Regions from separate parts of the Marinobacter sp. H13 genome, predicted to be linked through region 3. Evidence: predicted binding sites of a transcription regulator. Region 3 holds the regulator's gene; each other region holds the start of a gene.

Region 1 (6,393 bases), 3.8 Mb from region 3:
AATTCCAGCCAACGCCGAGCAACAACAGCGCTGACAGATAGTGGTGGAAGCTGACACCACTCGCGGCAAGGGCAATACAGCCCAGATAGGCCAGCAGGCCCGCTGCCATCATCAGGGGAATGCCTACCACGCGTGTCAGCCAACCGCTGATCAGCGACGGAAGATACATGGCCATTATGTGGAGCTGGATCACCCGCTTGGCATCGTCGAGGTCATGGCCGGCCATTTCGGTCATGCTCAGCGGCGTCGCCGTCATGATGAAACTCATCACCGCATAGCCAATGGCCGCGGCACTCATGGCCGCCCAGATCAAAGGGTTCGCCATAATCTCCCGTAGGGGGCGGCCTCCTCCCGGCCGGGATTCCTGGACGCGCTCGGCCCCTGCCCGGTAACCGATAGCAAGGATCAGCAAAGCCGCACCCTGGACGGCCGCCAGCGCGATCCAGCTGACCAGAAACGGGTATTGCTCCGCCGCGCCGCTACCCAGACCCGCAACTTCCGGCCCGAGCCAGGCTGCGACCAGACCACCCAGCAACACGCGAGCGGCAGCAGAACCCGCCATACCCGGCGCCACGGATTCCATGGCCGCAAACCGATATTGGTGAACCACCGCAAGCCCGGTACCACCGACCACGGCCGCAAGACAAAGAAGGGAAAACAGACCAGTCCAGGACGCCAGGCCTCCCATAAGACCTGCAACAATGCCCATGATGGCACCCAGCAGCATCACGCGCTTGCGCCCAATGCGCTCCATTAACCAGGTTGCCGGTTTGATAGCCAGAACGGTGCCTACGACCACCAGCCCGACGGGAAGTGTTGCGTACTCGGGCGCCGGGGCGAGCATTCTGCCCTGAATGCTGCCTATAAAAACGATAAAAGGCGCTGTGCACATGGCCAGCGCCTGAGCGGCAACCAGGACCCAGACATTGAGGGGCATGGATTATTTTTTCCTGTAGATGATTCCGGGGTGGCACTGAACCATCTCATAGAGATGGGGCAAGCCGTTGAGCGATTCCGAGGCACCAAGAACCAGGTAGCCGCCCGGGTTCAGGGTGGCGTGCATCCGGGTGAGAATGTCCTTTTTCAGGTCCGCCGAAAAATAGATCAGAACGTTCCGGCACATCACAATATCGAACTTGCCCAGCATATAACGCTCAAGCAGGTTCAACTCCTTGAACTCCACCATGCTCTTGATCTGGGGTTTGATCTGCCAGCCACCGTTCAGGGACGGCGTGAAAAACTGCTTCTGGCGCTCTGGCGAGAGCCCCCGACCAATGGCAAGCATTTCATACTCGCCCTTGCGAGCCACATCAAGAACGCTTTTGGAGATATCCGTCGCGGTGATCTTTACATCCCGCAGCTTCCCGGGCCTCGCCCGCCGAAACTCCTCGACGATCATGGCAATCGAATACGGCTCCTGGCCGGTTGAGCAGGCCGCAGACCAGATACGCAAAGGCTGCATCGAGTTGCGCTCTGCGAATTCGGGAAGCAGTTTCTCCTGAAGAATCCGGAAAGGGTGATTGTCACGGAACCACAGGGTTTCATTGGTTGTCATCGCATCGATGACAGTCTCTTTCAGACCGCCCCGCCCGGGGCGCTTAAGGCGCTCGAGCAGTTCACCCAGGGTATTCAGGCTGTTCTCTTCAAGAATCCTGCGCAACCGGCTTTTGACCAGGTACTGTTTATTATCGCCCAGTAAAATCCCACAGGCATCCTGCAGGAACGATTTGAAGGCTTCATATTCCTGTGGCGTTATTTCCGCTTTCATTGGGTCTCTGTTCTGAGTGAATCTTTGAGCGGCTCCATCAACCCTGGTCGATGATTTCCATCACCCGCTCTGCCAGCTCGTCCGGACTGAACTTTGCCATAAAGTCGTCGGCCCCGACCTTCTTTACCATGGCCTGGTTGAACACACCGCTGAGTGAGGTGTGAAGCATAACAAACATATCCGAAAGCGCCGGGTCCTCTTTCACCTTGGTGACGAGGGTGTAGCCATCCATTTCAGGCATCTCCACGTCCGAGATGATCAGGGAGAAGTGATCCTTGGCCCGGGAACCATCCGCAGTGATTTCCTTCAGATGTTCAATAGCCTGCTTGCCGTCGTTTTTCAGCACCACTTCCATGCCAATTGCGGTGAGACACCGCTGTATCTGGCGCCGGGCCACGGATGAATCATCGACCACCAGCACGGGCAGATGCCCCGGTACCCTATCCGCGCTCTTACTCAGAACGGCTTCGGTTACGTCCTCCCCAAGCGGAGAAACTTCTGAAAGAATCTTCTCTACATCAATGATTTCGATAAGCTTATCATCAATTTTCGTGACAGCGGTAAGATAGACATCCTTGCCGGCCCCTTTGGGTGGAGGCAGGATTTCTTCCCAGTTCATGTTCATGATTCGCTCGACGCCGCTCACCAGGAAACCCTGCGTTTTGCGATTGTATTCAGTGATGATGACGAAACTGGTGGAGAGCTCTTCTTGCGGGATACCGGGCAGACCGATTGCCATGCTCAGATCGATAATGGGGATAGTCTCACCCCGGCTATGGGCTACGCCTCGAACAACCGGCCGGCTGTTGGGCAGGGAGAACAGCTTCGGACACTGCAGCACCTCTTTCACCTTGAACACGTTGATCCCGTAGATCTGGCGCCCCCTGAGACGGAAAAGAAGCAGCTCTAGGCGGTTCTTTCCGACCATCTGAGTGCGCTGGTTGACACTGTCCAAAACCCCTGCCATTTCGATTCTCCTGGCTTGCCGGAATTACAACGGCATATATCTTGCTGTTCACTGAATAATAGCCTGATCGACGGAAACCCGTCATATCAGGGCTGGGTCAGCCCATTTAACGGCCACTTTTACCGAATCCTTAGCCTGATTCGGGCTTTTCTGCCCTGTTGTTGACAGCATAGGACAAACTGATACGTATGCGCATCACGAATTTCGCCCTACTACTGCTAATGTCTGGCCTGAGCACGCCGCTCCTTGCTGGAACGACGGCTGAACAGATTCAGAAAGCAACCCTGGCGTTTCTGGACAGCTTTGCGTCTGAACAGGCCGAGCATGGCTACACCGTTTCCTTCGAACCCGGTTCCATCGACAGCCGCCTCGCTCTCGCCGAGTGCGAAAAGCCTTTGAGTGTAGAGTTCAGCGGGGATCCATGGAAAAGCACCAGCCCGTCGTTGCAGGTAGCCTGCGAAGGAACCCGCCCATGGCGAATGTTTGTTACCGCTTCAGTCTCTATCCATGGGCCAGCCCTGGTGGCAGCGAGGCCACTCACACGTGGAGAGCGAATAACCGAAGGGCTGCTTGCGAAGCAGTCTGTTGAAATCAATTCATCCAGACGGGGCGTGATTACCGACTCGAAGCAGGCGATTGGCATGGAAGTGCGGCGCGCAGTGAATGCCGGATCGCTCGTTACACCAGACATGCTTTCGGCCCCGAATGCGGTCGAACGAGGCGATCATGTTATCATCACCGCCAAAACCGGTGGATTTTCAGTACGTTCCCGGGGCAAAGCCCTGGCAAGCGCCAGCGTTGGCGAACAGGTTCTGGTTGAGAATCTGCGCTCATCGCGCACGATAAGAGCCAGCGTTGTCGCGCCGGGCCACGTGGAGATTCCGATGTGAGCCGCGTGCGGCAGAGGCTTGCCGGAGCGGCAAGTGAATGCCGCAAAACCGGTCGTAAAAGCAGATGAAAAAAAGTGCTAAAAGTACTAAAGGTTTTCGCGGCGCCGCCGTTAAGAAGACATAAACTCGAGTAAGCGCCGCATTCGTGGCGCGACAGGCAAGCAGGTACAGATATGTCAGTTGACTTAAATGGAATTGGCCCCGGCCAGGTCAACACCCAGAGAACCACGGCCGACAAAAGCTCCGGCGCACAGAATACCCAGCCGGCATCCAACGAACAGGCGAAGACACAGGCCCAGGGGGCCCGTGGTGAGAACGTCAGCCTGAGCAATCAGGCAAAGAATCTGAAGCAGCTCGAACAAAAGCTGGGCGATTATCCGGAAATGGATGACGACCGCATCGAGCAGATCCGTTCCGCCCTCGAAAATGGCACGTACAAGATTGACGCCGAGAAGCTGGCCCAGAAAATGCTTGAGATGGATGAAAGCATTTTCGGGTGAGTAGACCATGGCCGCAATTGATGATTTGAAGACCCTTCTTTCCCAGGATATCAGCCAGCTTGAAACACTGGCTGACGTTCTCGGCAAGGAAAAGACCTGCCTTGCGAATTCCGACCTCCGCCAGCTGGACGCCCTGACCAGAGAGAAGAACGATCTCCTCGGTGCAGTCCGCGAACGCGCCAAACAGAAAATCCGAACGCTCGTACAAATGGGATATCGCCCCGAAAGTGGCGAGCCTTCCCGCTTTATTCGCAGCGCCGGATTCTCGGATCTCTTCGAACTCTGGCAGGAAGCGGACCAGAAGCTGCGAACCTGTCAGACGCTGAACCAGACCAACGGTCGCGTAATCAGCCACTTGCAAAAGCGTTTGTCGAGGCTCACAGATATTTTCCGCGGCGCCACCGGCCAGCAAAAGCTGTACGGTGCACAGGGTCAGCAGACCACGGTATCAAGCAGCACGGTGCTCGCCAGCGCCTGAGCCCGGACGCATGGCTCTGCCGAGCCATGCTTTCCACTTCATCGGGTGTAGATGGTCATCTGGGAGTCGGGATGAAACCGGATGTCGTGAATGCTCACGTTGCCCATTGAAGCTCCCTGGCCTCCCGTAACCCGTATATTGTCCATCCGAATTTCCTCGATGCGCTCAGGGAACGCCAGCATCAGGGCGCCATCTTCTCTTACCCGATAACGTGGCTCCCCTTCACGATAATGCACACCGGAAATGCTGAGATCTGAATCCAGGAAGTTCAGAACCGGCACGAAGATATTGGCGGAAAGCTTGAGACCTTCAATAACATCTGCGGATGCCTCGGAGCCCTGCTCCCCATTTCCTGCGGGGTTCTCCGCCATCTTGCTGACAATACCAATGCGCTGCAGCAAGGTCGGATCGCCCTGACCGGAAATCGCCGCCAGCTCGGCTTCGCTCATGGGGGCAAGATTGCCTCTGTCATAAAGTTCGCCGGCTTCCAGTATTGCCTGTGACGCCTCGGCCGAATTGCTGGCCGCAAAGGTTACCAGGGGCTGGAATGGCAGCGTGACCGCTGTTACCAGGGCGGCAGCGTTGCGATAGCGGGACTGGTGCTTGAGGACACGGTGCAGCTCCTTCTCGCTGATCCAGCCCGCCTGGATAAATACCTCACCCAGGCGCTGTCCCGATTCGCGCTGAAGCCTGAGGCCTTCGTTAACCTGCCCCTCAGACAGATACCCACGATTGATAAGCAATCGCCCGAGGCGTGATTTCTCTTCAAATCCCTGACGGATTCTCACCCAGTGTCTCCTTTTAAACAGTGAAAACCGTACAACCCGGCCCGGCCAGTGTGATCCATGACTTCCGATATCGGGAAGGTTAGCCGATCACACAACAATGTGCGTGGATGCAGTGCCCGTTTTACCATCACCATCTGGTAAGATCTGGCACCTGATAACAGAATTCGCCGAATTGTCGCAGGAAACACACCTGCTAATAACACGGAGAACGGCTGCAAATGACAAACATGGTAAAACCCCTGAAAACTGTGACACCCGTATTGCTTATGGCACTCGCCCTGCTCATGCCGACTGCCGCGGTGCAGGCGCAAACCAATGAGCAACTGGCCAGTGATCCTCTTCCGAAGGTCCGCATGGTGACCAGTGAAGGCGCTATCGAGCTTCAGCTTCGCCCGGATGTTGCGCCCGAAACGGTCGACAATTTCCTGCAGTACGCCGAAGACGGTTTTTTCGACGGCACCATCTTCCATCGGGTTATACCCGGGTTCATGATCCAGGGCGGCGGTTTCACCCGGGATCTCTCCCGCAAGTCCACTCGGGCCCCTATCCGCAATGAAGCGAAAGAGACACTGCCGAACCTTCGTGGAACCATTGCGATGGCTCGCACCAGTGCGCCTGATTCCGCCACGTCCCAGTTCTTTATCAACCTTTCCGACAACGGGTTCCTGAACGCCGGAGTTCGCGGCCCGGGTTATGCGGTTTTTGGCAAGGTGACCGAGGGCATGGGCGTTGTCGATGCCATTGCCCGCAAACAGACCACCCGGAAACAGGGGATGGCCGATGTGCCGGTTGAACCTGTGATCATCGAAACCGTCACCGTGGTCGACCCCGAAGGCTGACACCGTGGACCGTGCTCCCCTGCCGCCCGGAATAGAGCCCGCTGAACTGGCTTGGCACGACGGCGTCCCGGAGTCCATCCGGTTCGGCGATGTCTATTTCAGCCGCGACAATGGTCTCGAGGAAACACGCTACGTTTTCCTGCAACACAACCAGTTGCCCGAA
Region 2 (6,393 bases), 2.0 Mb from region 3:
CAGCACCAATAACCAGGCCACGGGCAACGGTGAGAACGCCGCCGCCGGCTGACAGGAACTCTGAGAGCAGAATCGTCAGGGCGATGCCTGGCACAATCCATGAAAACATGTGCGCCGTGCCGGCCTCATTGGACAGGAAAACAGTCGGCAGCATGAACAGGCCCGCCAGGGCGGCAGCGGCCAGCCACTGTTTTGGCCCGGGCTCATTGACGGCAACCAGGCGTTTTTTCATCGACAACTCAACGGTATTGCCGGCGTTCAGGAAGGTGTGTGCCTTGTAAGCGGAATGCGCAACCAGATGCAGGAGCGCCAGCTCGTACAGCCCCAGAGCGCACTCAACCAGCATCCAGCCCATCTGGGAGCAGGTTGACCAGGCCAGCCTTACCTTGATGGAAATACGGGTCATCATAACAAGGCTGGCAAACACCGCCGTGGGCCCTGCCACTGCAAGCAGCAGCCACTGGGCGGCGCTTACTTCTGAAATGAGCGGTGCCATCAGAATCATCAGGAAACCGCCAAGGTTCACAACGCCAGCGTGAAGCAGGGCAGAAACCGGCGTGGGTGATTCCACCACCTGAATCAGCCAACCGTGGAACGGCATCTGTGCGCATTTGAGCAAAGCAGCCACGGCCATCAAAACCGCAGCGATCTGGGCGCCGGCGGGCACCTCTGTTGCACCGGATACCTGGACCAGAATCCGATCAATAAAGGGCGTGTCGTACTGGACATAAAGCAGAAGGAACGCCAGTGCCAGGCAGAACTCCGCAATTCGCGCAAAGATGAATTTTTTGTGCGCGGCCAGGGCGGCGCGCGGGCGATCAGGAAAGAACATCAGCAACTGATGCAGGCTTACGCTGATGGCAATCCAGCTGACGAGGAACACCAGCAAATGATTGGTGATGGCGATCATGGCAACGCTGGCGAGGATCACCTGAAGCCAGATCATAAATCGGCGCTGGCCGGGATCCCCCGCAAGATACCTCTCCGAGAAGCGTCCCAGCACCATTCCCAGCAAAGTGATAAGCAGCAACATGATTGAGGCCAGAGGCGCGTGACTGAACCAGACGCCATCGACCGGCCACCACCAACTTCCGATTGCGGCGGCCAAAGCCGATACAAAGGCAAGCTTGAACGTCAATGACCGTGCGAGAAGGTTGCTCTGGTTGGTTGCCAATCCGGTCGCGACTGCTCCGGCACCGAAAAGCAGCGGTACCAGCAGTGAGAACAAGGATTCGATCGCCTGAACATCGAACATGCGAGGGCCTCGGAATCAGGAGTATTTAATACGCGTAGTATCCGAGGCTTTTGCTGTGAACAAAAATATATATATCCGATCGATTCGTTCGTTATTTAAGAATGATTGCCGGGTATGGAAACTGGGTCAGGTCCTGTAAGAGTCCAATTGAGACTTCAGTTTTTCCGCTAGTTGCTTCAACGTTTCTGCCGCCTCATTGGTTGATGCGGCGTTCTCCTGGCTGCTACCAGCCATTTGCCGAATGTGCTCAAGGCGCTGGTTGATGTCCTCAGAAACCTGGCTCTGCTGCTCGGCGGCGCTTGCCATTTCAATGTTGGTGTCCCGAATGGTTCGAACGCCCTCGCGCAGTGCCTCGATCGCGTTGCCGGTTTCGCGGATCATGTCGTTGGTTTCAGTTGCTAGCTGACTGCCCACCTCAATAACGTCGGTAACACCGGCAACGCCTTCCTGCAGGTGATTGATCTGGTCCTGGATCTCTTTGATGGACTCCTGGGTCCGACGGGCCAGGTTTCTGACTTCGTCTGACACCACCGCAAAACCTCTGCCGTGTTCTCCGGCTCGCGCTGCCTCAATCGCTGCATTAAGCGCCAGGAGATTAGTCTGTTCCGAAATGTTTTCTATGACGGAAAGAATATTGCCGATGTTATCCGATGCAGCTCTCAGCGAAGCACTGGTTTGCACTGAGCTCTGGTTGTTGTCGAGCTGGCTCTGTATTTTCGCCGTGGTTTTGGCAATGAGCGATTGGCCACTTTCGGCCAGACCATCCGCCTCTTTGGCAATGTTTTCAGCCCTGGAGGCGCTTTCGGCAACAGTTTGAGCGGTTGCTGTCATCTCATTCATGGCGGTTGCAACCTGCTCGGTCTCCTCGGTTTGTTGCGAGACGACGGTGGCGGAGTCTGATGCTATGCCCCTTAGACTCGACGAGGCCTCAAGCAGGCTTTCCGAGGATCTTTTGGTTTCTGAAATTGTAGTTTGTAACCGGTCTAGCAAGCGATCGAAGCCTTGGGCCATGACGTCCAATTCGCTCTTGCCGGTTGCATTGAACCTCACCGTCAGGTCGCCTTCGCCGCTGGCAATGTCGTTGATGGCATCGATCATTTTTTGGAGAGGTCGAGCCACAACCAGTTGTGCCAGGGCACTCAGGCAGCCGATCAGCACCAGTCCGCCGATCAGAATTGCCATGACCGTCTTGATGGTCTGATTGCGAACCATGGCTGCCACTTCGTCTTCCGAGTAGCCGGTGATAATCTGGTACCCCCAGGCATCGAACGCAGTACGTGCAAGGTTCCAGTCTTCCGGTTCAGATTCCAGCAGGTTTTGCAGTGGATCGGACTCAATGGAGCTGGAGTGCATGCGCAGTCGATTCTTGTCGTCCACCAGGGCGAGAAATCCTCTTTCCAGCAGGCTGGATGAGGTGATGGCCGCTTCAAGTTCTTCAAGGTCCGCTGAATAGCCCACATACCAGATGCCGATAATCTGGTTTGAGGCGTTACGGATAGGGCTGTAAGCGGTGAGGTAGGGATTGCCGAGAATATCGACCTGTCCGAAGTAGGCTTCGCCCCGGCTAATGGCCTGCCCGGCCGCGCCCGCCATATTCAGTTTGGTGCCGATGGCACGGGATCCATCGTCTTTCTTTACGTTTGTGGAAACCCTGACAAAGTCCTGTCCATCCCTGACGAATAGAGTGGCTGTGCCGTCCATGATCCCGGTTATGCCATCCACCAGGTCAAAGTTGTTGTTGATCATGGTGTCGCCGAGAAACAGTGCCGGAACGGGTTTGCCTGCGACCGGTTCGGTTCCCTGGATCCTGGCGGCTCCGAGTTGCTGGCCGCGTTCAATGAGCAGATTCAGCGAATTCTTCACCCGTTTTGACATGAGCTCGTCGGTGATGGAGAGCATTCCGGTGATCTCCTCGACAAGATCACTCTGCCTTTCAGCGACATCTGCCGTGATCGTTTTCTGCGTGTTTAAAGCGATCACAACGCTTGCGAGTATTGCGATGACCAGCAGAACAGCGGCAATCGAGACGATGAACAGTTTTCTGATAGACATGCTGATTCCCCAGAATCTATAAGCTTTACGGACTATTGGAGCACGCAAATTACTGCGATCTTTTTTTATATCGGCCGGGATCGATGCTTCCTTAATCATTATTGCGTCATTCGTGAATCATTCCAGAGATTACGACGCATATGTGCTGCCAAAAGAGCGGAAATGTCGCTCGGCAGGCACAGGCCTGGCTGCGGATTTGTAAAACCTTCTTGCAATCACCATATTTCTGCGTCCACGAAATGATCCACCGATGGGGCTCGAGCCTATCGTTCAATGGCCATTGCTGGACGACCCGTGCAAGAAGTGAAAACCGGAAAAGACCGAGGCAAAGAATTGGATTGTGAAAAAAAAGGCGCCTTCCTGGCTAGAAGGAAAAAGCATTCGACCCTGACCGCTGGGGTTTATTACCCGAAACCCGAAGCCATTGCGGCCGACTACTGGGGTGTCTTTGTTGATAATACGCCCTACATACTATTGGTGCCTGACGAAGATCGCAGTGCTCGCGAAAAGGCCGAGCGGCTGGCTGAATCAGCTAACTTCCGAACGTTGCTTGAAGCAACCCTGACAGCCTGTGAGCGGATTGAGGCGAAACCTGTTGATGGCCGCGCTGTGGATTGGGCCGAAAAGCTCACCGTGATCAGCGCCAGTCGCTCCGGAGACGTTGAGACGGGAACAAGAGAAATCGGCGAGATCAGGGCAATCCTGATGCCCGGTTGTCATCAGGCCGTGGCAGACACCCTGTGCATCGACGATACGCTGGCGACTGTGATCGATTCGAAATTTCCGCGAGTTTCGAATTTTGACGATCTTCCAGAACTTTCGGATCGAGACGTGAAATTGTCGCTGGGTAACCTGGAAGCCCGCAAGCATCCACGAGGTGGTCACTAGGGGCAGGTGCTCGCAGGGATTTCCGGAGTTTCCTGGAGGGGAATTGCGCAATCTTCCGGCAATGCGTCGGTCAGCTGCATCAGCAGATCTGTTGTGTGGCTCATCTGCTCGCTGAGTTGACTGTAATCAGTGCTCTGCTGATTCTCTGACTGCTGAGCGGCAAGCTGGTACTGCTTTTCGAGGATCAGGTCCTGCAGGAATCTTATTTGCCGGGCAGTCAGAATTACCGGTCGACTGTTGTCGCTCATTGTTTGGCCTTTTAGTCTGTATTAAATAGAAATGAGGGTAGGCTTACGGTGGTTTGCTTGCTATGGATCTGACGTTCCCGTGTTACATCAATGATCACGCTATTCCAGCATATGTCTCCGTTTTCACGCTGTTTGGGAGTGCCGGTACCACTCAGTCATTTCACAACACCGGATGCTGACTTGATCCGCCACTCGTGCCTCCAGAAGGTCATGGTTTCCGCAGCACCAGGAATCGACCGGGCCAGTCCCTCGACATTTTCAGGCATCATCATTTCCCACAGTGGGTCTGAAGTCATCGGAATTCCAATTATTAGGAGTCCTAATTTAAGATAGGGGGTTGGCGCCTGATTTTCCAAGAGGGCGTGGTGAAGTGTAGGAAAAGATTGACGATTTCGATGCCGTTTTATGCCAGGGAAATGCGGTAACGAGTGACGCCAGCTTCTTCTTCTCTGGTCCATTCAATCCGGTGGCCGGTGATATCACAGAGGGCCTGAAGGTCCTTTCGGCCGGTGGGGTCATCCGCCAGGAAATCGACCAGTGCCCCGCCGGGCAGGTCTTTGGTCCGTTTTTTGAAGCGCAGGATGGGGAGAGGACATACCAGACCGACGGCGTCGATCTGGTATACCTCGGACTGATCAGTCAAGGCGAACGCTCTCTGCGCTGGTTTGTTCCGCCGACGACCAGCCAAATTGGTTCAGCACCATTGGTGCAGCCGTGGCAATGAGCAGGGCCGCGATAAAAGCCGAAATCATTACCTTCACGACGAACCTCCTTTGCCTTGTTTGGCTTCAACCTCAGCGACCCACAGATCGTGGTGTTGACGAGCCCATTCGAGATCAACCTGGCCGTTACCCATAGCGTCGAAGGCACCTTCCATGCCGACCGAGCCGATGTAGATGTGGGCAATGATGGCCAGCATCATCACGAACGCCACGATAGAGTGCCAGATGTTGGCATACTGCATCTCTTCGTGCGGCGTCAGCACTGTCGGCAAATCCGTTCCCAAAACAGTGTTCACGACGCCAAACGTCTTGGCAAACATTGGAATTTCAAACGGAAACAACAATGACAGGCCCGACAACGAGACTGAAAAACCCAGCAACATCACGGTCCAGAAAACAATTTTCTGACCGGCGTTGAACTTCCTCGCTGACGGATGGGCGTTGGTGAAGATGCCGCCGCCCACTTTGAGCCACTGCCAATCGAGCTTGTTGGGGATGTTGTGCGCCACCCACATGAAGAAGGTCATCACCAGCCCCAACATAAAGGCCCACGCAATGTTGTTGTGAAGCCATTTGGAGCCGGCAGCCAGAGTGGCAAAGGCCTCGGGCCCCATAACCGGAATGAGGAAACTGCGACCCATCAAGGTGATTAACCCCGTTATAGCTAATGCGACAAACGAGCCCGCCAACAGCCAGTGACCAAATCGTTCGATGGCTTTGAATCGTTCAACCGTGGTGCCCGCAGGGCCGCCTGTGATTTTGATTCTTCCGCGCACAAAATAGAACACTGCCAGTAGCGCAATGATAGCCAGGATTGCACTGCCACCGTAAGTGATGACCGGCCCCTCTCGTAACTTGTACCAGGGTATGCCTCCGTCCTGGATCAGGACGTCAGCGGCAGGCCCCCGGGCCTGGGTACTGGGGTCAATCTTGTTGTATCGAATGGCACGATAGATGTCGGAATCCGAGCGCCCTCCCAGGGTGCCGAGTCGACCACTGATCGGTGCCGCATTGGCAGGATTACCCAGGTTTTCCGAGCGAAAAGACTCGTCAATTTCCAACTGTTTTTGACGAGCCAGGATGTCTTCCAGGGTTTGAGCACCCCCGGTAGACGTGCGATCAACTGCGGGGGCCTCTTGCGCCCAGACAGGATTAAACACCAGTGTCGCCAGTGCAAGGACGACAGCACCTAACAACTTACGCTTCATGCGAGCACCCCAAAAGAATC
Region 3 (6,393 bases):
ATTGCCGAAGCGGAAATCCATCCGGACCGCGAACTGGCCATCGACCCCGGTCAGGTATTCGGAAAGATAGAAGGCATTGAAGGCAAGGATCCGGCGTTCGGTCTGGACGCCAGCTGGATTGAGCCAGACAAGAAAGAGCAGGCCCAGACGCTCGGCTATACCGTGGTCGATGCCAGTACGGTGGTCGCGACCCACCTTAACCAGGTACTGCAGAAACACGCCCACGAGCTGCTGGGCCATGAGGAAGTCCAGAAATGGCTGGATCAGCTTGAAAAGATTTCTCCGAAGCTGGCCGAGGAACTGGTACCCACCACCGTATCCATCAGTCTGCTGCTGAAAGTGCTGCAGAACCTCCTGAAGGAAGAAGTGCCGATCCGAGACATGCGGTCCATTGCCGAGGCCATCGTGAACGTGCATCCGAAGAGTCAGGATCCGAAGCTGTTGACCACCGTTGCGCGGCAGTCCCTGCGCCGGATGATTGTCCAGAGTATCTGCGGCAACGAATCAGAGATACCGGTGATCACCCTGGATCCGGATCTGGAACAGTTATTGCTAAAGTCTGTTCAGCAGAGTCAACAATCCGGCGGACAGGAAGATATTGGCCTGGTTCTGGAGCCGAATATGGTTGAAAAACTCCAGCGCTCGCTTCAGGAGAGCGTCCAGCGTCAGGAGATGCTCGGCAAGCCAGCCATTCTGCTGGTGTCCGGGCCCCTGAGGCCGGTGCTGGCGAAGTTCGCCAGCTACGGGGTAGAGCGGCTCCATGTGCTCTCGTACCAGGAAATTCCGGATAACAAACAGATTACGATCGTGGCGTCCGTTGGCCAGTAACGGCGCGGATGACAGAGCGGACAGCGCCGGCACGGCGTTGCCGGTGGAGGAAGAGGCATCATGAAAGTAAAACGGTTTTTTGCTCAGACCATGGCCGAGGCGCTCAAGCAGGTCAGTGAACAGATGGGGCCGGACGCCGTGATCCTTTCCAATCGTCGGGTCGACGGCGGTGTCGAAATTGTGACGGCGCTGGATTATGACGAGAATATGGCGCGCCAGCGACTGGGCAACCAGGCAGAAGAAGCCACCAACGGGTCCCGCTTGGCCGAGATGCAGGCCGACCAGCACAGGCGTCTTGAGGACGAGCTGAGCCGGTCCCGGGACCGCATCCGTGAAGTACGGGAAAAGCGGGCATCGCAGGGCGCGAGCTACGCCGGTTCGTTCGCTGCCATTCAGGAAGAGGTGAGCGGTGGTTTTGGTGATATTGAACTTCTGCCACAGGCGCCGAGGGAAGCCTATTCTGATGAGCTGGCGCAGATGCGGGCCGAGATCAGCTCGCTCAAAGACATGATGCAGGGCCATCGGCCGCAACAGGAGCCGGAGGTTTCTGCGACCACCGCCGTGCAGCAGAGGCTTGCCGAGCGCTTGCAGGAGTTCGGCCTCGGCAGTGATCTGGCGGGGTCAATTTCCCGTCGTCACAAGGCGGGGCGCCTGGAAGACGGTTGGAAGCAGTCCCTGAAAATGCTGTGTACCGGGGTTCGGACCTCCCGCATGGAGTGGCTGGATGAGGGTGGCGCCTACGCGTTGGTGGGTCCGACAGGGTCCGGGAAAACCACCACCATTGGCAAGCTGGCCGCGCGCTACGTGCTCAAACACGGTTCCGACTCGGTGGCACTGGTGACCACGGATCGCTATCGGGTGGCGGCGCACGAGCAGTTATTCGTGTTCGGTCGGATCCTGAATGTGCCGGTTCGGGTCGTGGATGAGAGCCACAGTCTGGACGATATTCTGGACGAGCTGTCAGACCGTCATCTGGTGCTGATTGATACCGCCGGACTGACCAGTGCGGACAAAGGCTATCAGGAACAGCTGGCCGAACTGGCTCGCAGCCATCACAATATCAAAACCCATCTGGTGGTCTCGGCAACCAGTCAGCCTCGCATCATGAAATCCGTGTGGCATTGCTATAAGATGGCAAATCTTGCGGGCTGTGTGATGACCAAAATCGACGAGGCCCTGACGCTGGGCGAGTCTCTCGGGTTTGTGATGGAAACCGGTCTGCCGGTAGCCTATTACACAGACGGCCAGAAGATTCCTGAAGACCTGCACCACGCAGAAGCCGTTCCGCTGGTGCGGTTGGCCGTGGATCGGCTGAAAACACTCCAGCAACAGCAAGCGGTCGCAGAGGGCCTGAAAGAGCACGCCTGAGACCGGACAGATTGACAGCAGGCGTCGGAGACAAAGCCGGCGAAACGTGGCGAGAGACCAAAAACAGTATGAGCAGAGCACATCCGGTACAGGTGATTGCAGTTTCCGGCGGAAAGGGTGGTGTCGGCAAGAGTAACGTGTCGGTGAACCTCGGAATTGCCCTGGCGCAGAAAGGCCTGAGAGTGGTGCTGCTCGACGCCGATCTGGGGCTGGCCAATATCGACGTCTTGCTGGGCATCACTGCCAATCGCAACCTCCAGGATGTTCTGGCCGGCGATTGTGATCTGAAGGACGTTCTGGTGAATGGACCCGGTGGCATCAAGATTGTCCCCGCCTCTTCCGGTACCCAACGAATGACCCAGCTCAGCCCCATGGAACATGCCGGGCTGATTAATGCGTTCAGCGAACTGGGTGATCAGATCGATGTCCTGATCGTTGATACCGCCGCCGGGATTTCCGAGTCAGTGGTCAGTTTTCTGAGAGCGTCTCAGGAGCTGCTGCTGGTTGTCTGCGACGAGCCGACCTCGATCACCGATGCCTATGCCCTGATCAAGCTGATGAACCGTGATTATGGAACCAACCGCTTCCGTATTCTTGCCAATCAGGTTCGGAATGAGCAGGAAGGCCGGCATCTGTTTGAAAAACTGACCCGGGTCACCGAGCGCTTCCTCGATGTGGCACTACAATACGTAGGAATAGTTCCCTACGATGAGGCCGTGAAGAAAGCGGTTCAGCGGCAGCGTGCGGTGCTGGACGCCTATCCCAGGGCGAAAGCTTCACTGGCCATCAAGGCGCTGGCGGACAAGGTAGATAGCTGGCCGTTGCCGTCCTCGCCCCGTGGGCATCTGGAATTTTTTGTGGAGCGGCTCGTCGAAGTCTGAATCGGATCCAGTCAAACAAAAAACCGGATACATGACATTGGCGAAAAACCTCGGAATCTATAACCAGTCAAGTGCGCAGAAGCCGGCTCAGCTCATTGAGCAGCACGCGCCGCTGGTCAAGAAAATTGCCCTTCACCTGATGGCTCGCCTGCCGGCGTCCGTCCAGCTTGAAGACCTGATGCAGGCCGGCATGATCGGTCTGCTCGAGGCCGCCCAGCGTTACAGTTCTACCAAAGGTGCTACCTTCGAGACTTACGCCGGTATCCGTATTCGCGGCGCCATGGTGGACGAAATCCGCAAGGGTGACTGGGTCCCCCGTTCCGTGCATCGCAACGCCCGTCGCATTTCCCAGGCCATCAAGGCCGTTGAAGATAGACTTGGCCGCGAAGCCCACGACCAGGAAGTGGCCGAAGAGCTGGGTATGGGGCTGCCCGAATACCACTCCTACCTTTCCGGTTCCAACAGCGGTCGACTTTTTAGCCTCGACGAGCTCAATGAATCCGGAGAGCTGCCGATAGAACAGACAGAGACGCAGGATAATCCCCTTGAGGGGTTGTCCTCCGATGCCTTCCGGCGGAGCCTCGCTGAGGCGATTGAAGACCTGCCGGAGCGGGAAAAGCTGGTGTTGAGCCTTTACTACCAGGAAGAACTGAACCTCAAGGAGATTGGCGCGGTGCTCGGCGTCAGTGAGAGCAGGGTAAGCCAGATTCACAGCCAGGCAGCCCTGCGCCTTCGGGGACGGCTCTCGGATTGGCGTCAGGAATCGGACAACTGACCGCGTTCAGTCTGTGTCGCCAACGAGGTAGTCTGTAGTTTTTGGTAACCGATGCTTTACAACCGAAGCAAAGGTCCGACAATAAGCGGTTAAAACAGCGGCCTGCTAGACTTTGAACGCAAAGGTCAAACGAATTCCGGGTGTTACTAACTGGAGGTCCCATTGGACAAAAACATGAAAATCCTCATTGTGGACGACTTCTCCACAATGCGACGGATCATCAAGAACCTGCTGCGTGATCTTGGCTTCACCAACACCGATGAAGCTGACGACGGCAACACGGCACTGCCAATGCTCAAAAGCGGCAAATACGATTTTCTGGTGACCGACTGGAACATGCCTGGCATGTCAGGCTTCGACCTGCTCAAGGCCGTTCGGGCGGACGAGAATCTGAAAACCCTGCCGGTATTGATGGTAACTGCTGAGGCCAAGCGCGACCAGATCGTTGCCGCTGCCCAGGCAGGCGTAAACGGGTATGTGGTCAAGCCGTTCACCGCTGCCGTGCTCAAGGAAAAGATTGAGAAAATCTTTGAAAGAATCCAGTAACCAGAGGTCGGATGGCTCTCATGAGCGATAGCAAAAAGAACCATCGGGGCCTTGAACCGGAGGTGACGGAAAAGCTCCAGCGGCAGGCAGCGGAACTGGCCGAGAGTGTTGATGCGGGTGATTATGCCAAAGCCATGACCCTGATCAATGAACTCAGCGAAGTCAGGGATCAGGGTCTGTACCGTGAGGTAGGGCGGCTGACGCGGAGCCTGCACGAAGCAATCCGGAACTTCCAGATTGATCCCCGTAACGCCGAGCAACAGGAAGCACTGTCAAAGATGACAGATGCCTCTGATCGTCTCGAATACGTTGTGCAGATGACCGGTGAAGCAGCCAACCGGACCATGGACCTGGTTGAGGAAACCATGCCGGTGGCCAATGCCCTCAGAGACGAGGCCGCCGCGTTGCGTGATGAGTGGCAGCGCCTGCGTCGCCGGGAAATGCAGCCGGCTGAGTTTCGCGAGCTGTACGGCCGGATTGATCGCTTTTTTGTCAGCATGGCAACCGATGCCGACACCATGTACAGCAACCTGTCGGAAATCCTGCTGGCTCAGGATTATCAGGATCTGACAGGTCAGGTCATCCAGAAGGTCACCGCCCTTGTGAAAGAGGTTGAGGAGCAGATGCTCAGCCTGGTGGTGATGGCCAGTCATGTGGACCAGCTCACGGGCACGGTGCACCAGATTGAAGAAAAAGAAGAGTCTGCAGAGAAGGGCGTCGGGCCCCAGATCAAGGCCGATGAGCGTGAAGATGTAGTTTCGGGGCAGGACGACGTAGACGACCTGTTGTCCAGTCTCGGTTTCTGAATAATGAGGGTAACGCATGGCGTTTGATGCTGATGAAGAGATTTTGCAGGACTTCCTCGTAGAAGCCGGCGAGATCCTCGAAAAGCTGTCAGAGCAGTTGGTAGATCTTGAGCGACATCCTGACGACAGTGATCTGCTCAACGCCATCTTCCGTGGTTTCCATACCGTGAAAGGCGGAGCCGGCTTCCTTCAGCTTGAAGCGCTGGTGAACTGCTGCCATTCCGCGGAAAACGTTTTCGACATCTTGCGTAATCACAAGCGCAAGGTGGATTCCGAACTGATGGACGTGGTTCTAGAAGCACTCGACTACGTCAATGCCATGTTTGAGCAGGTCCGCAATCATGAGGAGCTGACACCGGCTCCGGACGAACTTATTGCCCGTCTGGATGCCCTGGCCCAGCCTGAGGGCGAGGGGGCACCGGCCGCTGCCGCTCAACCTGAGCAGGAAGAGAGCGAACCGGCAGAAGACGGTGGCGACATCACCGACGACGAGTTCGAACAGCTTCTGGACGCACTGCAGGACGAGAAATCAGCGGAGGTTTCCTCGGCTTCGAGCGCCGGATCGGCCGGCGGTGACCAGGAAAGTTCTGGAGACGACGAAATAACCGACGACGAATTCGAAGCGCTACTGGACCAACTGCACGGAAAAGGTCAGTTTGCCGGTGCGCCAGCTGGCGAGGAAGAGGCTTCTGGTAAAGAAGAAAAGCCGGCTGCCAAGGCCGGATCTGCTGGCGGCGACGACCTGATCACCGACGACGAATTCGAGAAACTGCTGGACGATCTTCACGGCAAGGGCGGAAGCCCGACCGCGGGCGGAGAGCCTTCAGCCTCGAAAGAGCCTGCAGCTCCAAAACAGCCCTCAGCGCCGAAACAGCCTGCATCTTCAAAAGAGCCGGCTTCACCGAAAGCAAACACGTCAAAGCCCGAAAAATCGAAGCCGGCCGAGAAGCCGGAGGCCAAAGGCGCTGCCGCACCGGCGATGCCTGCTCGCGAGAATGCCCCGGCCGCGGAAACGACGGTTCGTGTCGACACCAAGCGGCTCGATGACATCATGAATATGGTGGGTGAGCTGGTGCTGGTGCGTAACCGCTTGCAGCGTCTGGGTGCTGAAAGTGAAGACGAACACATGCACAAGGCGGTATCCAACCTGGATGTGGTTACGACTGATCTCCAGTCCGCCGTCATGCAG

Evidence for each region. Region 3 encodes FliA, which starts transcription of late flagellar genes. Its sites were predicted from a motif close to CTAAAGTTTNNNNNNNNNNNGCCGNTAA; they were not measured.
Region 1: the regulator FliA is predicted to act here: its motif matches at 3,712-3,739, upstream of flgM (flagellar biosynthesis anti-sigma factor FlgM).
Region 2: the regulator FliA is predicted to act here: its motif matches at 3,375-3,402, upstream of AC5JQH_RS11595 (methyl-accepting chemotaxis protein).

Annotation. Positions count from the first base shown of each region.
Region 1 covers NZ_JCACRU010000001.1:4,333,984-4,340,376, reverse strand. The annotation lists gene AC5JQH_RS20250 (MFS transporter) at 1-937, opposite strand, end outside; gene AC5JQH_RS20245 (CheR family methyltransferase) at 941-1,768, opposite strand; gene AC5JQH_RS20240 (chemotaxis protein CheV) at 1,806-2,735, opposite strand; gene flgA (flagellar basal body P-ring formation chaperone FlgA) at 2,924-3,625, shown strand; gene flgM (flagellar biosynthesis anti-sigma factor FlgM) at 3,799-4,125, shown strand; gene AC5JQH_RS20225 (flagella synthesis protein FlgN) at 4,133-4,603, shown strand; gene AC5JQH_RS20220 (cyclic di-GMP-binding domain-containing protein, MshE-related) at 4,642-5,391, opposite strand; gene AC5JQH_RS20215 (peptidylprolyl isomerase) at 5,619-6,230, shown strand; gene mnmC (bifunctional tRNA (5-methylaminomethyl-2-thiouridine)(34)-methyltransferase MnmC2/FAD-dependent 5-carboxymethylaminomethyl-2-thiouridine(34) oxidoreductase MnmC1) at 6,235-6,393, shown strand, end outside.
Region 2 covers NZ_JCACRU010000001.1:2,516,599-2,522,991, forward strand. The annotation lists gene AC5JQH_RS11590 (NADH-quinone oxidoreductase subunit L) at 1-1,255, opposite strand, end outside; gene AC5JQH_RS11595 (methyl-accepting chemotaxis protein) at 1,382-3,307, opposite strand; gene AC5JQH_RS11600 (hypothetical protein) at 3,581-4,195, shown strand; gene AC5JQH_RS11605 (hypothetical protein) at 4,192-4,443, opposite strand; gene AC5JQH_RS11610 (hypothetical protein) at 4,599-4,739, opposite strand; gene AC5JQH_RS11615 (sulfurtransferase TusA family protein) at 4,847-5,086, opposite strand; gene AC5JQH_RS11620 (hypothetical protein) at 5,079-5,204, opposite strand; gene AC5JQH_RS11625 (formate dehydrogenase subunit gamma) at 5,201-6,373, opposite strand.
Region 3 covers NZ_JCACRU010000001.1:542,603-548,995, reverse strand. The annotation lists gene flhA (flagellar biosynthesis protein FlhA) at 1-828, shown strand, start outside; gene flhF (flagellar biosynthesis GTPase FlhF) at 889-2,196, shown strand; gene AC5JQH_RS02560 (MinD/ParA family protein) at 2,265-3,077, shown strand; gene AC5JQH_RS02555 (RNA polymerase sigma factor FliA) at 3,109-3,852, shown strand; gene cheY (chemotaxis response regulator CheY) at 4,015-4,398, shown strand; gene AC5JQH_RS02545 (protein phosphatase CheZ) at 4,419-5,204, shown strand; gene AC5JQH_RS02540 (chemotaxis protein CheA) at 5,221-6,393, shown strand, end outside.